4 regions of the Vibrio sp. AK197 genome follow, and region 4 is predicted to be linked to each of the others. Evidence: predicted binding sites of a transcription regulator. Region 4 holds the regulator's gene; each other region holds the start of a gene.

Region 1 (5,688 bases), 440 kb from region 4:
GGGAGACTTTGAAGAGAAAAATCGTCGATATGCTTCTAAAATCGGGTATCTGATGAGGAGGCTGATGTCATGATTTATCTAAAATCGAACGAGTTTTTCATGAATTCTCACAGTTCTGTGACCACGGAACTACGAGCGCCACAAGAACCGTATCCAGAACATGCCCATAACTTTGAAGAGTTGATTATTGTTGCCCACGGCAGCGGGACGCATGTCATGAATGATGTGCCGATGAACATCAGTAAAAACTACGTGTGTTTTGTCGCTCGTCAAGACCGTCACTTATTTGATCACGTCGATAATCTGTTTTTGAGCAATGTATTATTCGAGCGCGATAAACTCCCCTTGAGTGCCGAATTACAAAAGTTCATTCCGCAAAGTGATGATGATCAGCATGGTTGGTTTATCAGTGAAGAAACAGCGCATCGTGCTAACCAAATTATTCAGCGATTGGATGTCGAATCACACATCGACAGTGATGAATCACAGATCATTGCCCAGGCCCTGTTTCAGCAATTGATTGTCGAGTTATGGCGAGGAAAAGTGACCGAAATAGACACCCTTAGCCACGACGATAAAATCTGTTACGCCCTGGCAAAGATTCAGCGTGGTTACTCTCAATTGCATGATATTGATGCGCTTGCCGAGGAAGTTAAACTCTCTCCACGTCAACTGACAAATAGCATCAAAAAATACACCGGCATGAGCTTTAACCAATATCTCCATTACACACGGGCTTGCCGTGCATTATCAGCCATTCTCTATACCGAACAGTCAATTACCGACATCGCGTTTGATGTTGGCTACCAAGATAGCAACTACTTTTCGACCAAGTTTAAACAAGTCTTTCATACCACGCCGCGTGATGCTCGGCTGAGAGGAGAGATGCAGCCAGCGCTGCGTTAGACATAAAAAAGCCAAGCATGATGCTTGGCTTTTAGTTACGAATCAGCGATTACGCTTGGCCACGCCGACGACGCCATAAGCCAACGCTCGCAAGGCTCACAATCAAGCCCAAACCAAATGAACCGACCTCTTCTTCCTCATCTGGGTCGCTATCACTAAAGCGCAGTTCCAACACCGCGGGATCGTGGTCTGATGCTCGGAATTGATCACGGTATTTAGGAAATCCATCCCCCTTGTAATCATCGCTGTAGTCAAACACCGTAGATTCCGCCGCATTGATATGCCAATCCCCTGCATCAACCACAAATGCCTCTAAGCTTGGGCTGATCAACAAGTGATCGAGTGTGCCGACTTCGTCATTGTATGAATAACTCCAACTGTCATCATGGAAGAGCTCAACCGCATTAATGTAGCCGTAGTTTTGGCTGATGACGGCACCTTCGTCACCAAACTGCTCTTGGTCATCGATCGAAGTATTGCGCGCTGCGCGAATCTCTTTGCCATATTTTTCAGCGCTGTAATCGGTAAGCACCAAAATAGGGTCTTCTTTGGCATAGGCGTTCATATCGCCAAGTAGCACCTTGTAACCATCGATATTCGCCAGTGCGTCACCTAACGCCACCGCCCCTGCGACACGGAAGTTCTCACATGAGCCTTGGAAGTCGGGGTCCTCCCCTCCTTGTCCGCCTTCACTTTCCGGCGCGGCATCTTCCCAACAGGTTGAACCTTTGGATTTTAGGTGATTCACCGCCACGGTGATGGTTTGGCTTCCATCAGCCAACGTAAAGCTTGGGGCAAGCGTGTCACGTTGGTAGTTAACGCCATCTTCGATAACATCACCATCGCTATCCACCACGGCGGGCGCATGCTGCTCAGGCATTGCAATCACACGAGATTCACTTAAGCTCACCACGCTACTGCGATAAATCACGCCAACAGAAATCGCATCCGTACCAACAGAGTCCTCCTCGTTGGTCACCCCATCGCCATTTGAGTCAACCGCCACGAATTGATATTGCTTCTCAGGGTCATCAATCACAGCGTTCAATTGCTCAACTAGCTGACGAATCGCTCCGCTGTCACCAAAGCCGTTGTTTTCAATTTCCATCAAGCCGATAATATCAGCATCGAGCGCGGCAATCGCCGCCACGATCTTGGCTTGTTGCACTTCAAACTCTTCGTAACTTTCCGCTCCGCGATTACTACCAAACTGGTTGCTGTCTCCACCAAATGGCGAATTAAAGTAGTTAAGAACATTGAAGCTGGCAATGCGTAAATCGCCGTCATCAGACACAGTCGGCGCCTCTGTGCGCGGTGAGTTATGCACAAAATAACTGCTATCCAATTGATTGGTCACAATCAAACGATACTCATCATAGCTATATGAAATCACACCTTCAGCACCCACCAAGGTATCATCAACACGGATATGATCTTCTGTCGAACCATCTTGATCGGCATCGGTTAACCCGAAATCTGGGTAGTAAGGAATGGTGGCGTTAGACGTTCTTTGGTCGGACTCAACAAACAGGCGACGATCGGCATTATCTGCACTCGCCTGCAACGACTCAGCAGAACCGGCTGCAAAGTGCTGGTTTGGTTGATAGTTCAGCTGACCTTGCGCGACCACCATATTATTGCGGCTGGCGTCATAGTCGTAGCTGAAGGTTCGAGTGACACGCATGTCCAAGCTTTGTGGTAATGAAACCAACATGCCCTCGTAGCGTTCGAGCGTATCGGCAAAGCTTTGATCGCTCTCTATTACCTCGATGGGTTGAGCTTGTGGTGCAGATTGCTGAGACTCAACAACCCACTGATTGTTGCCAACCGACAGTTGAGTCAGGTTGTAGTATTCTTGCACCTGACCTTTCGCGCACACCACATCACCAGGCTCGAGATCGGAGGTGGTTTGCCCGGTGTATACAAACAAGCCTTCAGAAGTCAAAGGGTTGCCGTCATCCGACAAAGCCTGCAGGTAGAAACCACGAGTCAGTCCGGTCGTTACCGCACTCACCACGCCTTCGACAAAATATTCTTCATCCGTAATGTAAACACCATCAGGAATCAAAGGCGACGTAGCGCCTTCACCTTGAATGTCTTGAATCGCGGTAAAGCTTGGCGCACTGCCATCGAGAGTACAGGTAAAGGCTTCCGGTGCTTCCACGTCATCGAGTGAGCCCAAACCATCAATATTATTTTGTGCTAGGCTCGCCCACTGTGAGGCATCAAACACTGGGGTAGGTGTCAACGCATCACGATAGCGGACTAAGGTTTGATTCTCCCCCCAGCTCTCGTCGCTATCGACCACACCCACCACATCAACCAGCTCATCATTAAGGTACAAACCAATGGCATCATTGCCGTTGAAATTGGCTACTGAGTTGTCTTGTAAATCGGTGACGGCCAAAATATCACTATTGGCACCTGAGTGGGCAATGACATACACATCGCCAGCGGAGATCGTAACACTCTCTAACGAAGTGGCAGCTTGCCAAGTGCCACCATTTGACTGACGAGCAATGGAATAACCATTTAGCGTTACGGTTTCGCTGCCAGTATTGGCAATCTCGACTGCTTTATTGTAACTTGAGCCTTCCACATATTGTGAGATAACAATCTCGGCGTGGGCCGACATTGCCATCAGTGAGCCGATGGCCGCAGCCAACACGCTCTTAGTTCGTTTACTTTCCATAAGTCCCTCATCACCTTTTCAGCTTTGTTGTTGTGATTACTGAAAAGGCCTTCCATGTCTCAATGTTGTTATTTGCAACCTAGTGTTGCGCGTACAGTGTTCAAGTTTTTTATGCAAATTCAAACCATTCACTCAACCTATCGAGAGATAAATCTCATACAAAGGACAGATATTTATAGATTGCGCATGATTTCAACAAACAAAGTAAGATAGGAAAAAGACATTAATATTACGTATTGATTTAAATAAACTTTTTTACTAGATATCAAATTTTAGGTATAAAAAAACCTTCGCTATATACGAAGGTTTTTAGAAGTTTATTGATGAAATTAGCAATTAGGCACGAGAAACAAAACCAATCGCTTTAAATACTTGCTCGAGGGTCTTACTTGCTTCTGCAGACGCCTTTTCTGCGCCGGCTTTCATTACTGAATCGAGGTAGGCGCGGTCATCACGAATACGTCGATATTCCGCTTGTACCGGCTCAAGCATGGCGACCAAAGCCTCACCCACATCTTTCTTAAACGGACCGTACATTTCAACGCCTTGATACTTAGCTTCAATCTCAGCAAAGCTCATATTGGTCGCTGCAGCGTACAAACCCATCAAGTTCGAAATGCCCGCTTTGTTTTCAATATCGTGAGCAATACGTGGCGGAGTTTCAGTATCGGTTTGTGCTTTATTGATTTTCTTGAGGATCGATTTCGGATCTTCAAGCAACGTAATCACGTTCTTACGGTTATCATCCGATTTCGACATTTTCTTGGTCGCATCTTGTAAGCTCATGACACGCGCATTCACTTGAGGAATGTAAGGCTCAGGCACGGTAAAAATAGGCTGCTCTGGGCTATAAATATTATTAAAGCGTGTTGCAATATCGCGAGCCAATTCAAGATGTTGCTTCTGATCACTTCCCACCGGTACTTGGTTGGCTTGATACAGTAAAATATCGGCCGCCATCAATACAGGGTAATCAAATAAACCGACATTCACATCATTCGCATAACGGGCAGATTTATCTTTAAACTGGGTCATGCGATTGAGTTCACCCATTTGGGTATAACAGTTAAGAAGCCAACCTAGTTGAGCATGCTCTGGGACGTGTGACTGAACAAATAGCGTGCTCTTTTTAGGATCAACACCAACCGCAAGACAGATCGCCAGCGCATCTAATGTTGCTTCATGCAGCGCTTGCGGATCTTGGCGAACCGTAATTGCGTGCAGGTCAACAACGCAGTAGTGGCAGTCGTAGTCATCTTGCATTTGTTGCCATTGACGTAGAGCACCCAAGTAGTTACCAATACTTAGTTCACCAGAGGGTTGAACACCACTCAATACGATGGGTTTGCTCATGAGAATGATTCCTTTGACTTCTTAATAGTTAAATGAAAACCGCACATGCTTTGTGCGGCTTTAGCAGTGTACTCATTGATGAGTATTTTACTAGCCCTTTTCAGTCATTTATGCTGATACAGGCACAAGCTCGAGCAATTGCGCGATGTTGTCAGCCACAAAGCTCGGCTCAGATTGGGCGATCGGTTCACCATGGTTGTAGCCGTAGGTTAAGCCGAATGAGGCACAGCCTGCGTTTTTCGCCGCAAGAATATCGTTCTTAGAGTCCCCAACCATCAACATTTGCTGCGCCGTTAATTGATGCTTTTCTAATAACCAATTCAGCGCCACAGGATTTGGCTTTTTCTCAGCAAATGCGTCACCGCCTAATACATCGCTAAACAAATGCGCTATACCATGCTGAGCCAAAATATCAGGCACAAACTGTGACGGCTTATTCGTGACCACCGCGAGAGTATACCCCGCTTGATGCAGAGTATTCAGTGTTGAAGCCACATTGGCGTATAGGTGGCTAAGCTTGTGTTCGGTTTCAGCGTAATATTGGTCAAACAGCTGACGCGCCTGCGCTCTGAGTTCATCGCTCAAGCTTGGATCAACCGTCAGGCTCTGACTTAACGCACGGCCAATAAGGATATCGGCTCCGTTGCCAACGTAGTCACGTACTTGGTCTTCACTCACCGCTGGGTACCCCAACTGTTGAGCGGCTTTGTCAGCAGCGACCGCAAGGTCTGGCACGC
Region 2 (5,688 bases), 330 kb from region 4:
GCGCTGTACGCCACTGGCATCAACGTAACTGAGGTTTTCTACACGAATCCGCTCATTATCTGGTTTCGCCTCTTGCTTATCGATTTTTAGCCGTACCTTACGGCCAACCATGGATTCTGCCAACTGCTCTTTAGTTGCGCTACTTGTGGCTAAGTGTTCTACCATTTGCCCTTGGCGCATAACCGAGATGTTGTCTGTGATCGCCAAGACTTCACGCAGCTTGTGGGTGATGATCATGACCGTGGTGCCTTGGGCACGCAGTTTGTCCAAGATTGCGAATAAGTGATCGGCTTCTTGTGGGGTCAGAACGCCTGTCGGCTCGTCAAGAATAAGAATATTCGCATTGCGGTAGAGGGCTTTGAGGATCTCTACTCGCTGCTGAAGACCGACGGGAAGATCACCAACTAATGCATCGAGAGGGACTTCTAAACCGTAATCTTGCTCAATTTGGACCAGACGGCGGCGAGCTTCAGCAAGACTGACATCAAGCTGCCAGCCGTTTTCGGCGCCGAGAATGATGTTTTCTAATACAGTGAAGGTATCGACCAACATAAAGTGTTGATGAACCATGCCGATTCCCGCGCGAATGGCATCTTGAGAGTTGTTTGGGCTGTAGCTTTTACCATCAACGAGCATAGAACCGGAATCCGGTTGGTAAAAGCCATAGATAATGCTCATTAAAGTGGATTTACCAGCGCCGTTTTCGCCAATAATTCCGTGAATAGTGCCTTTGGGAACTTGCAGATCGATGGTGTTGTTCGCGTGAACCGCTCCAAAGCGTTTATCGATTTTGCTCAGTTCTATGGCGTAGTCTTGACGTTCGGTCACGAGAATACTTCCTAGAATGACTTAGACAGAGGGCTAGGGTTGATCGTTGACTAAATGTGGTTAGGCAATTAGCAAGATCATCAATACCCCACCGCGAGATCAGTCAAATCACGCCATACCTAAGTATGACGTGATTGTGCACGATATATCGGGTTTAGTAGTTACAAGAGTTGTCTGACATATAGTCGTGTACTTTGATCTTACCGGCGATGATGTCTGCTTTAAGAGAGTCCATGTAGGCTTTCATCTCTTCAGAAATCAGTGCTTTGTTGTTGTCATCTAAGGCCCAGTCGATAGCATTCTCTTTCAGACCCAGCGCCTTGATTCCTGGTTTCCAGTCGCCGTTGATATCGGCCATCCAAGATTCTTTTGCGGCTTTACCCACTAATTTAACCATTGAAGTTAGCATGGTGCCTGGTTGTAGGTGGTTTTGGTTTGAGTCAACGCCGATTGCGTATTTACCCGCATCTTTCGCCGCTTGATAGACACCAAGTCCGGTACCGCCTGCAGCCGCGTAAATTACATCAGCACCTTTCGAGAATTGAGATTTCGCGAGCTCAGAGCCTTTGGCTGGGTCAGCAAATGCAGCAGGCGTTGAGCCAGTCATGTTCTCAAGCACGGTGACATCAGCATTGGCATAGTTCGCGCCTTGCTCATAACCACACTCAAACTTACGAATAAGTGGAATATCCATACCACCGATAAACCCAATCGTGCCTGTTTTAGAGGTTTTCGCCGCAAGTGCACCGACAAGGAATGAGCCTTCTTGTTCCTTGAAGACAATCGACTGAACGTTTGGTTTATCAACCACCATGTCGAGAATGGTGAAGTGTATATCAGGGTATTCAGTGGCGACTTTTTCAACGGCAGATGCCATGTTGAAACCAACCGCGACGATTGGACTAAAGCCACGACTGGCTAGACGGCGCAATCCTTGTTCGCGTTGCGCTTCGTTTTGGGGCTCAAATTCGCGGACTTTGTAGCCGTCAGCTTGCATTGACTTCACACCATTTTGATAAACCGCTTCATTAAATGACTTGTCAAATTTGCCTGCAGTGTCGTAGATAACCGCTGGTTTTGATTCAGCAAATACGGCTGTTGAAGCCAAGGCGAGGGTGAGTGCTGATAGCTTGAGTATTGTTTTTTTCACACTTAAATCCTTTTAATAATGTGTTGTCCAAGAGCATGTATCGCCCAAAAAGAGTAGGCAATACAGAAATAAATAACGCATCAGTTTATCGATTGCGAAAGAAAAAAAATTCGTACACTTCACATCAAATCACATTTTCTGACGTTTGTTAGGGCGTGCATGAAAGTTCTGTTGAATTTTTGCTCTAATTTGTGCCGCATGTCAAATTTGTTAATTAAATAAATGTGATCTAAACAGTTAAAAAAGGTGCAAATAGAGCAAGATACACACTTTTTTCGTTGTGTTTTTAGTCTAATGGCGATTATCTCGCGCCGATAATGTGAACTCGATCTGTTTTTTATTTGGCTTAAGCCGTTGAGAGCGTCAATCCGAACGAAATTTGTAATTCTTTGCTGAGTGAAATGTGACCACTTGCTCAGTAAATGATCTACGTTTAAAGACATGGTTTTTGCTGATAAACAGTGAAAACGCGCAAATTTGTCGCTAAAAACCGATTGCGCTGCGCTATCTTTCCATACGTAAACGGTTGCTTAGAGGTCCTGGTTTTGTTTTTATTTGTTTTCCTGGTGGTTGGTATTTTGTTAATAAGATAGATGGTTCCATCCATCTTTGTGACTAAATTCTCAATTAAGAATGAATCATTGATAACTCGTGCACTATTTCGTGATGTGGACATTACTTTTTGTGTACTGAATACGTATAATCGCCCCGCTTCAACAAACCAGTGTTTTACACGCCAACAAACAACTATAAGGAAATCATAAACTATGAGCCTGTTTATGAGCCTAGTCGGTATGGTTGTGCTACTTGCTATCGCATATGCACTATCCTCAAACCGCAAAGCTATCAATTTCAGAACTGTAGGTGGCGCATTTGCTATCCAATTTATTCTTGGTGCATTCGTGCTTTACGTTCCTTGGGGTCGTGACTTATTAAACGGCTTCTCTAGTGGTGTCTCTAACGTTATCAACTATGGTAACGATGGTGCCTCTTTCCTATTCGGTGGTCTTGTTTCTGACAAGATGTTTGAAGTCTTCGGCGGCGGCGGTTTTATCTTCGCGTTCAAAGTTCTTCCTACACTGATCTTCTTCTCATCACTGATTTCTGTACTTTACTACCTCGGCATCATGCAGTGGGTTATCAAGATTCTTGGTGGCGGTCTGCAAAAAGCATTGGGGACTTCACGTGCGGAATCAATGTCTGCTGCAGCTAACATTTTTGTAGGCCAAACTGAAGCACCACTTGTGGTTCGTCCGTTTGTTCCTCGCATGACTCAATCTGAGCTGTTTGCGGTAATGTGTGGTGGTCTAGCATCTGTTGCTGGTGGTGTACTTGCTGGTTACGCATCAATGGGTGTGCCGCTTGAGTATCTTGTTGCGGCTTCTTTCATGGCAGCACCAGGTGGTCTTCTATTTGCTAAAATTCTTTTCCCTGAAACTGAACAGCCTCATGAAGACATCGAAGAAGCATTGGATGGTGGTGATGATAAACCGACTAATGTCATCGATGCAGCAGCAGGTGGCGCAGCTTCTGGTTTACAGCTTGCGCTTAACGTAGGTGCAATGCTTATCGCGTTTGTTGGTTTGATTGCTCTTGTCAACGGTATCCTAGGTGGTGTTGGCGGTTGGTTCGGTATGCCAGAACTAACACTTGAACTGATTCTGGGTTACGCGTTCTCTCCTCTTGCATTCTTGATTGGTGTGCCATGGGCGGAAGCCGTGACTGCAGGTTCTTTCATCGGTCAGAAGATCGTTGTGAACGAATTTGTCGCGTACCTAAACTTTACGCCATACATTGGTGATAACGCACAAATTATTGCAAGCACAGGTCAAGTCATGTCTGAGAAGACAGTGGCAATCATCTCGTTTGCTTTATGTGGTTTCGCGAATCTTTCATCTATCGCGATTCTACTTGGTGGTCTTGGTAGCCTAGCGCCAAGTCGCCGTCACGATATTGCACGCATGGGGATTAAAGCGGTACTTGCAGGTACGTTATCTAACCTTATGGCGGCAACAATTGCTGGCTTCTGTCTAAGCCTTACCGGTCTGTAATAAGGACTCGTTGTATATAGACGCCAGTTTACTCAATCTGCCCCGTAGCATGTATTTGCTGCGGGGCATTTTTGTTTTAGAGCCGAGAAAAAGTGGTTTTCTGGCTGGGCATGGTGGTGAGATGTTCACTCCGTGGGTATTTTTTGAGATACAAACCGTTTGCGCTTTGTAGCCAATGATAGTTTTGCGGTAAATACCTATACTCTATACAAGCAAAAACGCAGTGATACACCGTTGCTTCTTTATTCGTTTAGGCCAAAGCATGATGCGAAGTGCCGTGACAATAGAGGAGGGAAACACTGATGCTTTTTAGACACCGCAATTGTGATTGTTGTGCCACAGACCAAACCGGACTGTGCGGTGACAAGGATAGCAATTGATGTAGTGCTTTCGCCTACATTGAGTCTTCAAGGAACCAAGTCCGTTCATTAATGACCGCTTAGCCATCGTTATGGTTAAGCAGTAAATGTTTATGAATATTGATCGGAGAAAGAAATGAGCGATTTAAAAGCAGCAGCGCTACGCGCCCTAAAATTGATGGATCTAACGACGTTAAATGACGACGATACAGATCAGAAAGTGATTCAACTTTGCCATGATGCAAAGACAGCCGTTGGTAACACGGCAGCGATCTGTATTTACCCACGCTTTATTCCAATCGCTAAGAAGACACTACGCGAACAAGGAACGCCTGATGTTCGTATCGCTACCGTGACTAACTTCCCACACGGCAACGATGATATCGAGATTGCTGTTGCAGAAACGAAAGCGGCCGTTGCGTATGGTGCTGATGAAGTGGATGTCGTTTTCCCATACCGCGCATTGATTGCTGGTAACGAACAAGTGGGTTTTGACCTAGTCAAACAGTGTAAACAAGCTTGTGGTGATATTTTGCTGAAAGTCATCATTGAAACGGGTGAACTCAAAGAAGAAGCACTGATCAAAAAGGCATCACAAATCTCGATCGAAGCGGGAGCGGACTTCATCAAAACATCAACGGGTAAAGTGCCAGTGAACGCAACACCTGAATACGCACGCATGATGCTTGAAGTGATTCGTGATTTGAACGTCGCTGAAAGCGTCGGCTTCAAACCTGCTGGAGGGGTTCGCACAGCAGAAGATGCAGCGCAATACCTCGCTATGGCTGATGACATTCTCGGTGATAACTGGGTTGATGCTCGTCACTACCGTTTTGGTGCATCAAGCTTGTTGACCAGTCTACTCAATACGCTTGAGGTTTCAGACCAAGTCGCGGATCCAAACGCGTACTAATCCGAACTGATAGGAAAGAGCGTTCTGCTCTTTCCTATTCCATCTCTGACATTCTACCAAGGCGTTTAGCGCTTGGGAGGCTTTCATGTTTTTAGCTCAAGAGATCATTCGCAAAAAGCGCGACGGTGAAACACTGAGTAATGAAGAAATCCAATTCTTTATTCAAGGCGTGGCTGATGACTCGATTTCCGAAGGTCAAATCGCTGCTTTTGCGATGACCATCTTTTTTAATGAAATGACCATGGACGAACGTATCGCCTTAACTTGTGCGATGCGTGATTCCGGTATGGTTATCGATTGGAGCCAGATGAATTTTGGTGGCCCCATTGTCGACAAACATTCAACAGGCGGTGTCGGAGATGTTACCTCGTTGATGCTAGGTCCTAT
Region 3 (5,688 bases), on a different replicon from region 4:
GTTGATCGAGATGCGCAGGCCATTCGTCACCAATTTTTTCAGAAATCAGCGCAGACAAACCAGGGTTACAGAATTTTAACCAGCGGCGAGGGGTAATACCATTGGTCACATTTTGTAGACGCTTAGGGTACAGCTCATTGAACTCAGGGAATAAGTCACGTTTAACCAACTCAGAGTGAAGTGCTGCCACACCGTTAACTGCGTAAGAGCCGACCACACAAAGGTTCGCCATACGCACCATTCGATGGAAGCCTTCTTCGATGATCGATAATTTCTGCTGTTTTGCTACATCACCAGGCCACTTCGCTCGAACCTCTTGCAAGAAGCGGTGGTTGATTTCGTAAATGATTTCCATATGACGAGGAAGCAAACGCTGAATCAACGACTCACTCCAGGTTTCAAGCGCTTCTGGCAATAGAGTGTGGTTGGTGTAGGCAAAGGTTTGTGAACTGATCGCCCACGCCTCATCCCACGTTAATCCTTTCTCATCAATCAGAATGCGCATTAACTCCGGAATCGCGATGGTTGGATGCGTATCATTTAATTGAATGGTTTCAAATTTCGGCAATGACGCCAAAGTGTGACCAGCTAGTTCATGACGACGAAGAATGTCACGTACAGAAGCCGCACTATGGAAATACTGCTGCATCAAACGCAGAGTTTTGCCTTTTTCGTGGTTATCGTTCGGGTACAGAACTTTGGTAATGTTACCCGCATCGATCAATGAGTGCTGCGCCTCAAAATAGTTACCATTGTTAAAACTTTCCAGAGAGAAAGGTGCAATCGCTTGGCATTCCCACAAACGTAGAGGGTAAACCGTATCACTTTGGTAACCGACGATAGGCATATCCCAAGGCATCGCTTTAACTTGCATGCCAGGCACCCAGCGGCGCTTCTCTTTGCCTTGCTCTTCGTATACTTCAACGTGTCCGTAAAAACCGATTTCTTGAGCAAGTTCAGGGCGAGCGACTTCCCATGGGTAACCTTCAACACCACACCAAGCATCAGGCGCTTCCTGTTGACGACCGTGATCAAATGACTGTTTAAACAGACCATATTCATAATGCAACCCGTACCCAACGGTTGGGAACTCTTGCGCGGCTAGCGAATCCATAAAACACGCCGCCAGTCGGCCTAAACCACCGTTACCCAGAGAAGGGTCACGCTCTTCTTCCAGTAAGTCGGTTAGGTTTTGGCCCAGCTCACCCATTGCTTCGGTGATCTGCTCATAAAGGCCCATGCTGATTAAATTATTGCCCGTCAAACGACCAATAAGAAATTCAAGAGAAAGGTAATTTACGCTTTTCGCGTGGGTAATTTTGTCGTCTTGTTCTGTCTCAAGAAGATCAAGAGTCGTCAATTCAGCTAACGCTCGGCCCATTGCTAAATACCATGCACGTGGCGTTGCGTGCTCAACCGTCGTCGCGTACGTTGCCGATAGATGCTTCTTCACATTGGCTTGAAAAGCACCTTTATCGAAATCTTTTTGCTGAGTAGGTTTCATAACAGAATTCTCACTGTTTGGTTTAAGTCATCTGAGGCATATCGTGCATTCACTAGACAAGTGAAACATCCTCCTAACCACATCAATGCGTAGGAGGAGGAGTCAGGGCGTAGAGTGCAGATTACACAGAGCTCAGTGATCGAACTCTCAAACCACAGCGTTAGACTCAATAGTCCGGTGAGAAAGATCACACCACTAACAAAATAAAGCTAGTCAGCTTCCCGATATGGCATCGATCTTTCTCACCAGACAAATAATCAAACTGTTTTAGACATCACATTTAGCCTAGTAACTTTTCATCAATTACATCAATCACGGTGCAAATGAACGATCAAATCTCGGCTGTGCGACAGATATATAGTGATAATGATCACAATTCAGGGGCGTAGTGGGTTTATAAATGTGAATCCAACGAAATTCGCGCAGTTGATCAATAACTGTATGGTCCTACTTCAAGTACCATCCCTTGCAAAATTCAATTGGTTCACTTTTGATATAGGATCTGGCTTAAAAGATGTGGATTCCCTCAAAATTAACGCGTCCAGGACGGCTGCACAATGCGATCGTTCGCCCCAGAGTTCTTGATCTGCTGCAGCAAGCGCCTTGCTATAAACTGGTTTTATTCCGCTCTCCTGCCGGTTATGGAAAGACCACCATGGCGGCTCAGTGGTTGGCGGATAAACCAAATGTCGGCTGGTACAACATTGATGAAAGCGACAATGACCCATTTCGCTTTATTAATTATTTGCTGCAAGCGCTGAATAAAGCCTCCCACTTTTCAATGCCGAACTCTTTAAAACTGGCCGAGAAGCGACAGTTTTCTTCAATTCACAGCTTGTTTGGTGAAGTCTTTGCGGAAATGGCGGACTTCCATCAAGAGGCCTACCTTGTTCTTGATGACTATCATCTGATCTCCGATGACGAGATTCACGAAGCGCTGAGATTTTTCTTAAAGCATATGCCTGACAACCTGACTCTGGTTGTCACCAGTCGCACGGCACCACCGCTTGGCACAGCTAACTTGCGCGTACGCGACTTAATGATTGAAATTGGGAATGATTTGCTGGCATTTGATGTGGAAGAAACCACGCGCTTTTTCAATCAACGAGTGAGCGATGGCATTGATGACGCAACCGCAGACAGTTTGCGAACTTATGTGGAAGGCTGGCCTTCAGCGTTACAACTAATTGCTCTGCAAGCGCAACATCAGCGCCGTACACTCGCCCAATCGGCTGAATCGGTGTCGCAGTTTAATCATGCGCATCTATGGGATTACTTGGTCGAAGAAGTGTTTGATCTCCTTGACAACGAAACACGCCAATTCCTAATGCAGTGCTCCGTTTTAGATCACTTTAATGATGCCTTAGTCACAGCGTTAACTCAGCGTGATGACGCATTAATTATGTTGGAATCACTCAACCGCTATGGTTTGTTCATTCATCCACTTGAAGGTGAGCAAAACTGGTTCCGCTTTCATAACCTATTTGCCGAGTTTTTAACCCACGAACGCCAAGCGCGTATGCCGCAAAAAGAGAGCGAATTACACCAAGCCGCGGCCAAGGCGTGGCTCGCACAAAAATCGCCTCACCAAGCATTACGTCATGCGCAAAAAGCCAATAACAGCCAACTGACCGCAGACATCCTCAATCAATATGGCTGGAGTATGTTTAATGGCGGCGAATTACAAAGCCTTGAACGCGCTATTGATTTACTGTCGCCAGAACAACTGTATAGCGCGCCGAAACTTTGCATGTTGCAAGCTTGGCTCGCACAAAGCCAGCATCGTTATAATGATGTCGGTGACATGTTGAAGCAAACCGATCAGCAGATGGCGCAATTCAATATTGAGCTCAGCACGCAAGAGCAAGGCGAATTCAACGCGCTTCGTGCCCAAGTCGCGATTAACCAAAATGAGCCAGAAAAGGCCCTAGAGCTGGCGGAGTTGGCGCTTAGTCAGCTGGATAACACCGTCTATCGCAGTCGAATTGTTGCAACCTCAGTGGTGGGTGAAGTCAATCACGTTCTCGGGCATTTAAGCCGAGCTCTGCCCATGATGCAGCAAACCGAAAAGCTAGCGCGTCAGTATCAAGCCTATCACCAAGCGTTATGGGCAATGTTACAACAGAGCGAGATATTGATTGCTCAAGGTTATGTACAAGCCGCCTACGAAGTGCAAGATAGCGCTTTTCGCCTCATTGAGGAACACCAGCTGCATCAAGTTCCTTTGCATGAGTTCCTGTTACGAATCCGCGCACAAATATATTGGTGCTGGAATCGCTTCGATGAAGCCGAGGAGTGCGCCTACAAAGGCTTGGACGTGCTTGGAAACCACTCAAATAACAAGCATCTACACAGTTATTCGATGCTTGCGCGTATTGCCGTTGGCCGTGGCGAGCTGGATAAAGCCGCTAAGTTTGTTGACCAAATTATTCACTTACTAAAACAATCGACCTACCACGTCGACTGGACCGCAAATGCATCCCTGTCGTTAATTCTGTTTTGGCAGGCACGTGGTGACAACGAGGCAATTCAACACTGGCTGGAGACCACATCCCGTCCGAAGAAAGCGTGCAACCATTTTACTCAATTGCAATGGCGTAATATCGCTCGCGCACAAATTAGCTTAGGCCTCTATGATGATGCGTTGGCAACCCTCAACTTTATCCAGACTCAAGCGCGTAAAAAGCAATTGATCACTGACATTAACCGCAACTTGATCGTATTAAGCGTTCTTGCCGTTACACAAAAGCAAGAAGATGCCGCACGTGATTACCTCAAAGAAGCGCTAGAGATGACAAGCCAAACTGGGATTATGGGTAACTTCTTAATTGACGGAGCCAAAATCCGTCACGTGCTTGAAAAACTCAGCCATAAGTCAGAACTTGGTGATCTTGAACGTCATCGTGCTCAGCAACTGACAAAAGCCATCTCCACCACACAGCGGAGCCGCTCAGTGCACTTTGACGAGGAGTTCGTTGAAAAGCTAATAAATCATCCCAACATTCCAGAGTTAGTCCGCACTAGCCCGCTGACGCAGCGAGAGTGGCAAGTGCTTGGATTAATTTACTCCGGTTTTAGTAATGAACAGATTGCTCAGGAACTTGATGTTGCAGGAACCACCATCAAAACCCATATCCGTAATCTGTATCAAAAGCTCAATATTGCCAATCGCAAGGAAGCCATTCACACCGCAGAAAATCTGCTTCAGTTGATGGGGTATTAACGGCACCCTCACCCTCTTAATGCAAAAAGGGTTGAAGCTTTTCGCTTCAACCCTTTTTTTGTTTGATTCAGCATTCGTGACATTAGAACGGTTTTGGCGCGAATCCAGTCATCGCATCAAGGCGCAGCTCTTTGCCAATTTTGGTCGTAGGGTGAACAATCACTAGCCCCTTCACTGACTTTTTGAGCTTGCCTAAGTCGGCTTGTTCCGCTTTGGTGATTTCACGAGAAAAAGGCATGTCCAGTAAGCTTTTACGTTCTTTGTTAAGATCATAACTTTGCTTGTGCTTGAGTTGGTTAACCTTCTTGGTCAAATCTTCAATTTCATCGGTAAATTTTGAGATCATTTCTTGGTCACCGCGAGATTTCGCAGCCTCCAATTTATGGCGGCAGTTATCCAGACGATTATTTAATTTCTGAATGTCCGTTTTTAAACTCATGTTCGGTAATCTCTTTATTAAATCAGACATTATTTTAGCACAGCCCTAATCAAAGCTGGCAATTAACTTTCCAACGCTGACGATGATTGACGTTGATCGACAACCACTCAACTGCGTAGGATAAGTAATAAGATAAGGAGCTATTATGCCAGTTCAAATGACTCTATTTTATGATGGTGAGTGCCCGCTATGTGTAGCGGAGATGCAGCGCTTATCGAAAGCGGATCAGAAATCTCATCTTCGCTTAATTGATATTAACTCAACCGCTTTTGAAGAGTTTCCTCACATCGATGCTACTGAAGCGTCACGTATTCTTCATGGTTTAGCTGCTGATAACACACTGTACTTGGGACTCGATGCCACATACCATGCTTGGCGTTTAGTCGGTAAAGGCCGCTGGGTAAAGCTGACGCGCTTGCCGGGTTTAAAAACGCTGTTTGATGCAGGTTATCGGCTCTTTGCTCGTCACCGTTACACCATATCTCGGTGGTTAACTGGTCAGTCGCGTTGTTCTTCAGGCGT
Region 4 (5,688 bases):
GAACGAGGTATTTATGATTGTTCCATGGCAAGACATCGCGCCAGAAACATTGGATAACTTAATTCGTGAGTTTGTTCTGCGGGAAGGGACTGATTACGGCAGTTCCGAAGTCTCTCTTGACCATAAAATAGAGCAGGTCAAACATCAACTTAGAACCAATCAAGCGGTAGTGGTTTATTCAGAGCTGCACGAATCAGTTGATATTCAAGTTAAAAATAAATTCTAGCGCTTCATTTTGACCGTTTTTACGCGTCTCATTTTATTTACAGAATACCATTCGATGACATGCGATAACTTCGTGCTATAGTGGCTGGGTTAAAAATCACCCAGCGGCTTATCGTCGCCAACACTTGGTGGCTTTCAGGACGGTATTCAATTAGACAAGGTTTGTCATGTCAGCAAAACATCCGATCATTGCGGTAACGGGCTCTTCCGGTGCCGGTACAACCACAACTTCAGAAGCGTTTCGCAAAATGTTCAATATGATGAACATTAAACCCGCTTGGGTTGAAGGTGATAGCTTCCACCGTTTTACGCGTCCCGAAATGGACGTTGAAATTCGTAAAGCGCGTGAACAGGGGCGTCATATCAGCTACTTTGGTCCTGCGGCGAATGATTTCGAAGCCTTAGCGGAGTTCTTTCGTAAATACGGCCATGAAGGTGTTGGACAAATCCGCCGCTATTTACATACTTTTGATGAAGCCGTCCCATACAACCAAATGCCGGGCACCTTTACTCCCTGGCAAGAACTCCCTAGTGATACCGATGTCTTATTCTACGAAGGCTTGCACGGTGGTGTGGTAGATGGTGACGTGAATGTCTCGCAGCACGTCGATTTTTTGATTGGCATGGTGCCGATCGTCAACTTAGAGTGGATTCAGAAATTTGTCCGCGATACACGCGATCGAGGTCACTCGCGTGAAGCCGTGATGGATTCCATCGTACGCTCGATGGATGACTACCTTAACTACATTACTCCGCAGTTTTCACGAACCCATATCAACTTCCAACGCGTCCCCACGGTCGACACATCCAACCCACTTAATGCCAAAGGGATTCCAAGTTTGGACGAAAGTTTCGTCGTCATTCGCCTCAGAGGGATTAAAAATGTTGACTATCCGTACTTACTTGCGATGATTGATGGGTCGTTTATGTCGCGTCATAACACCATCGTGGTGCCTGGCGGTAAGATGAGTTTTGCCATGGAGTTGATCGTTCGACCGCTCCTACAGCAGCTCATAGAGACAGGAAAGATAGGGTAATTTTTCCTACATTTGGTGATTACTTTTCATACCGTGATCATGTGCACATTTTTGCGTAGATTTATCGGTGTATGACCCGATTAAAATCAAGAAATCGTTTTCTAAAAAGGATACTATTTCTTACCGAAACACAAGATAGCTTGCAGCATTGTTAAAGTGCTCTTATTCTAGGAAGCTCGTATTAAAAGCTTCGCTACAATATGGAAAAGAAGCAAGCGTACCCTGCAGAGGAAGTGAGATATTATGGTTCTAGGTAAACCTCAAACCGACCCAACATTAGAGTGGTTTCTTTCACACTGTCATATTCATAAATACCCTTCAAAGAGCACGCTGATTCATGCGGGCGAAAAAGCAGAGACCTTGTACTACATCGTTAAAGGTTCTGTTGCGGTATTAATCAAAGATGAAGAAGGTAAAGAGATGATTCTCTCTTACCTAAACCAAGGTGACTTCATCGGTGAGCTTGGCTTGTTTGAAGAAGGCCAAGAGCGTACCGCTTGGGTTCGTGCAAAATCACCATGTGAAGTGGCAGAAATTTCATTCAAAAAATTCCGTCAGTTGATTCAAGTGAATCCGGACATCCTAATGCGCCTATCAGCGCAAATGGCAAGCCGCTTACAAGTGACAAGCCAAAAAGTTGGTGACCTAGCATTCCTTGACGTGACTGGTCGCATCGCGCAAACGCTACTTAACCTAGCAAAACAGCCAGATGCAATGACTCACCCTGACGGTATGCAAATTAAGATCACTCGCCAAGAGATCGGCCAAATTGTTGGCTGTTCACGTGAGACCGTTGGTCGTATCTTGAAAATGCTTGAAGAGCAAAACTTGATTTCAGCGCACGGTAAAACCATCGTGGTTTACGGTACTCGCTAAGCAATTTGCTGTCAGAAAAAGCCACCGCTCAGGTGGCTTTTTTGTTTCTAAGCATTGGTAAGCCTGCTAGCAGAGATCTTGATTCAACTGCTGAGCCACACTGAGCAACTCTTGCTTGGTATTTTCAATATCTTCAATATGATGGTGAACCGTCCGTGAATTCAAGGTCATATACGGAATCGTAATCACCGCTAACACGTCCCCTTGCACACCAATGATTGGGACACTGATGTTGGTTACCCCGGAAATCTGAGGGCTATCCCCCACGTAATAACCTTGCTGTTGAGTTCCTTCAACATGACTAAGCGCATGCGCGATTTCTTCTTCAGTCGCATCAACACGGCTTAACACTTGCTGACGTTGCTGCTCAGAACTAAAGCTTAAGTAAACAATACCGGAGCCCGAGGAGCAAATGTCGATTTTTGAGCCTAAACGCAAACCAAAGCCCATTTTATAAGGGCTTTCTTCGCGAGCAATCACCACCATTTCACCGTTTTTATAACTGCTCAAATGGCAAGATTGATTCACTTTGCTGCACAACTCTTCCATCAGCGGCGCGGCGCGCTTTAGTAGTTGTGATGTTGGTGGATGTTGATTCGACAACGCAAACATTTTTAAGGTTAACGAGTAGCCTGAGCTCCAAGCATCAAACTCAATGTATTGCCTTTCTACTAATACCGACAGCATTCGAAAGATCTCGTTCACGCTGCGATTTAGACTGTCAGCAATCTGCTTTTTGGTTAAAGGCTCGCCATGGGCTGCCAGCAATTCAAGAATATCGAGCCCTTTCTCTAAGGCAGGCGCGCGATACTCAGTCTTTTTACTCGGTTCCATAGATAGGTTCGTTTGACAAATGTTGGCTTAGATTACACTACTCTTTGCCTGCAATCATTCCTGCAGGCTTGAATAACAAGCAAAAAAACAAATAACCCCAATCGAAATTGGGGCTATAAACAAAGTGTTATTCACGTTTCATTGATTACTTAATCAGTCCCATCAACTCAGGCAGCGTCATCGAAATTGCTGGAATATAGGTAACCAGCATTAACACGCCAAAGATAACGATGAAAAACGGTAGTAAGGTTTTAATCACTGCATCAATACTGATACCACTCACCTTACAGCCGGTAAACAGTATCGGCCCAACGGGCGGTGTGATCGTACCAAGCGATAAGTTGAATACCAACAAAATACCAAACTGCACGGGATCCATGCCTAACCCCATACAAATGGGTAGGAAGATGGGTGTAAAGATCAATACGGCTGGGGTTGGGTCCATAAAGGTACCGATAAACAACAGCACAATATTGATGATCAGTAAGATGATGATTGGGTTGTCGGTCAGCGACAATAAGAAATCCGCAATCATGCCTGGAATTTGCGTGAACGCCATTACCCACGACATAATCGAAGAGGTTGCCAGCATGAAAATCACAATCGCCGACATTTTCGCAGTTTGTAAAAAGATATTTGGCAAAGTGCGAAAATCTAGGGAACGATAACATAGGCTCAAGAATAAGGCGTACACCACGGCAATCGCTGAAGCTTCGGTTGCAGTAAATATTCCCCCCAATATCCCACCAATGACCACGATGATCAGTGATAAACTTGGAATCGCTTCCAATGAGACTTTGATACACTCTGCCAACGTCATTCGATTTTTGGCGATGTACCCGCGGCGTTTTGCCATGATACCCGCGACAATCATCACGCCCAATCCCCATAAAATACCGGGAATGTAGCCGCCCATAAATAGAGCCGAGACAGACACACTACCTGCAACCGTTGCATAGACGATTAAGGTATTGCTTGGTGGAATTAACATTCCGGTAGGCGCTGACGCGATATTCACCGCGGTACTATACGCTTTGTCATAGCCTTCTTTTTGCTGAATCGGTGACATGATTCCGCCGACTGCCGCCGCAGAAGCAACGCCAGAGCCACTGATCGACCCAAACAACATGTTTGAAACCACATTGGTTTGCGCTAAAGAGCCCGGGAAGAAACCACTAACAATCTTTGAAAAGTTAATCAGCCGTATCGCGATGCCCCCGTTATTCATAATATTACCAGCCAGAATAAAGAAGGGAATCGCCAATAAAGCAAATGAGTCAAGGCCAACAAACATGCGCTGCGCAGAGGTTACCATCGCACCTTGCGCAGGCAAGATCATCATCATGGCCGCAAAAGAAGAAATCCCCACACTAATCGCGATTGGCGCGCCAATGACTAAAAAGAACACCACACCACAAAACATGATTAAGGCAGCTGTTAAAGCAATGTCCATACCCTACCCCTAGTTCACCGTTGAAGAACGCAATTGCTTCCAACGCGAGAACAGCTGCAATTCATTATGTAAAAAGTAAAACACCATCAAACCGCCACTGATTGGAATCGCGGCATAAATAGCCCCCATTGGAATTTGCAGTGCAGAGTCCAACTGCCACATTTGTCGAACGGCGCTGTTGTAGCCCCCCACCAGCATAATTGCCAGAGCGAAAACGACCGTGGTCAATTCAATAAACATTTCGACAATCACTTGCGCTTTGGCAGAGAACTTTTCTTTCACGAACGAAATCGCCATGTGCTCTTTCAACCCAAACACGTACGCACTGCCAATCAGCACTAACCAAATAAACAGGTAGCGCGACATCACTTCACTAACGGCACTAGGACTATTAAACAGGTATCGCACTACGACTTGGTAAGTCACCAGAACGGTCATCGCCGCAACAATGGCAATGCATGTACTCGCAACCAGCTTATCGAGCCAACGCTTGAGCATAGACACGACACCAAGTAGGCCACTTTGATCATTGTTCAACATAACTTCTTAACCTTTATCAGGCCGAGGCATTCGCCTCGACCACATCGATACACGCGCAATTATTGCAATGCGGTGATTTTTTCAAATAACGCTTTTTGAGCGGGTGTTTCTAACAGTTGGTCTTGCAAAGAATGGCAAGCTTCTTGGAACGGCTTGATATCCACTTCAGTGAACGTTGCACCCTTATCTTGCGCCACTTTCTTCGCTTCAGTGATTTGCTGATTCCAGATCTTAAACTCTTCTGGCGTGCTCTCTTTGGCTAAGCGTTTGATGGTCGCCTGGTCTTCTGCAGACATCGTAGACAAGAAGTAGCTACTGATAACCACTAAATCGGGCACCATCAGATGGCGAGTGGTTGAGAAGTAAGGCGCGACTTCATATTGTTTCAAATCGGCATAGGTGATTTCGTTGTTTTCCGCACCATCAAGAACCCCTTGTTGTACTGCGGTGTACACTTCCCCTTGGCTCATTGGCACACCAGTACCACCCATGCATGAAAGCATCTTGATCATGGTGTCAGATTGCATGACACGAATCTTCTTACCTTTCATGTCCTCTACGGAAGTGACTGCCCCACCTTTGGTATACATGCTACGGGCACCTGCGGTATAAGCCGTTAGCACCTCAAAACCAAACTTTTGTGTCGAGGCGAACAACTCATCAAGCGCACCCGATGTGAAGACTTTTTCTTGATGTTCGGAACCTGAGTAGACATAAGGCATC

Evidence for each region. Region 4 encodes CRP, which controls carbon source genes, mostly activating them, when cyclic AMP is high. Its sites were predicted from a motif close to TGTGANNNNNNTCACA; they were not measured.
Region 1: the regulator CRP is predicted to act here: its motif matches at 3,740-3,755, upstream of M1D72_RS20590 (ExeM/NucH family extracellular endonuclease).
Region 2: the regulator CRP is predicted to act here: its motif matches at 2,589-2,604, upstream of M1D72_RS09650 (NupC/NupG family nucleoside CNT transporter).
Region 3: the regulator CRP is predicted to act here: its motif matches at 1,639-1,654, upstream of M1D72_RS00040 (glycogen/starch/alpha-glucan phosphorylase).

What each region holds. Positions count from the first base shown of each region.
Region 1 covers NZ_CP096430.1:2,898,106-2,903,793, forward strand. The annotation lists gene M1D72_RS20585 (helix-turn-helix domain-containing protein) at 100-906, shown strand; gene M1D72_RS20590 (ExeM/NucH family extracellular endonuclease) at 956-3,598, opposite strand; gene trpS (tryptophan--tRNA ligase) at 3,935-4,951, opposite strand; gene M1D72_RS20600 (phosphoglycolate phosphatase) at 5,060-5,688, opposite strand, start outside.
Region 2 covers NZ_CP096430.1:537,050-542,737, forward strand. The annotation lists gene M1D72_RS09640 (ABC transporter ATP-binding protein) at 1-828, opposite strand, end outside; gene M1D72_RS09645 (BMP family lipoprotein) at 983-1,978, opposite strand; gene M1D72_RS09650 (NupC/NupG family nucleoside CNT transporter) at 2,746-4,029, shown strand; gene deoC (deoxyribose-phosphate aldolase) at 4,525-5,301, shown strand; gene deoA (thymidine phosphorylase) at 5,387-5,688, shown strand, end outside.
Region 3 covers NZ_CP096429.1:3,500-9,187, reverse strand. The annotation lists gene M1D72_RS00040 (glycogen/starch/alpha-glucan phosphorylase) at 1-1,504, opposite strand, end outside; gene malT (HTH-type transcriptional regulator MalT) at 2,019-4,727, shown strand; gene M1D72_RS00030 (YibL family ribosome-associated protein) at 4,810-5,166, opposite strand; gene M1D72_RS00025 (thiol-disulfide oxidoreductase DCC family protein) at 5,312-5,688, shown strand, end outside.
Region 4 covers NZ_CP096430.1:210,038-215,725, reverse strand. The annotation lists gene M1D72_RS08135 (YheU family protein) at 14-226, shown strand; gene M1D72_RS08130 (phosphoribulokinase) at 393-1,262, shown strand; gene crp (cAMP-activated global transcriptional regulator CRP) at 1,506-2,138, shown strand; gene M1D72_RS08120 (IclR family transcriptional regulator) at 2,205-2,972, opposite strand; gene M1D72_RS08115 (TRAP transporter large permease) at 3,118-4,425, opposite strand; gene M1D72_RS08110 (TRAP transporter small permease) at 4,435-4,965, opposite strand; gene M1D72_RS08105 (TRAP transporter substrate-binding protein) at 5,025-5,688, opposite strand, start outside.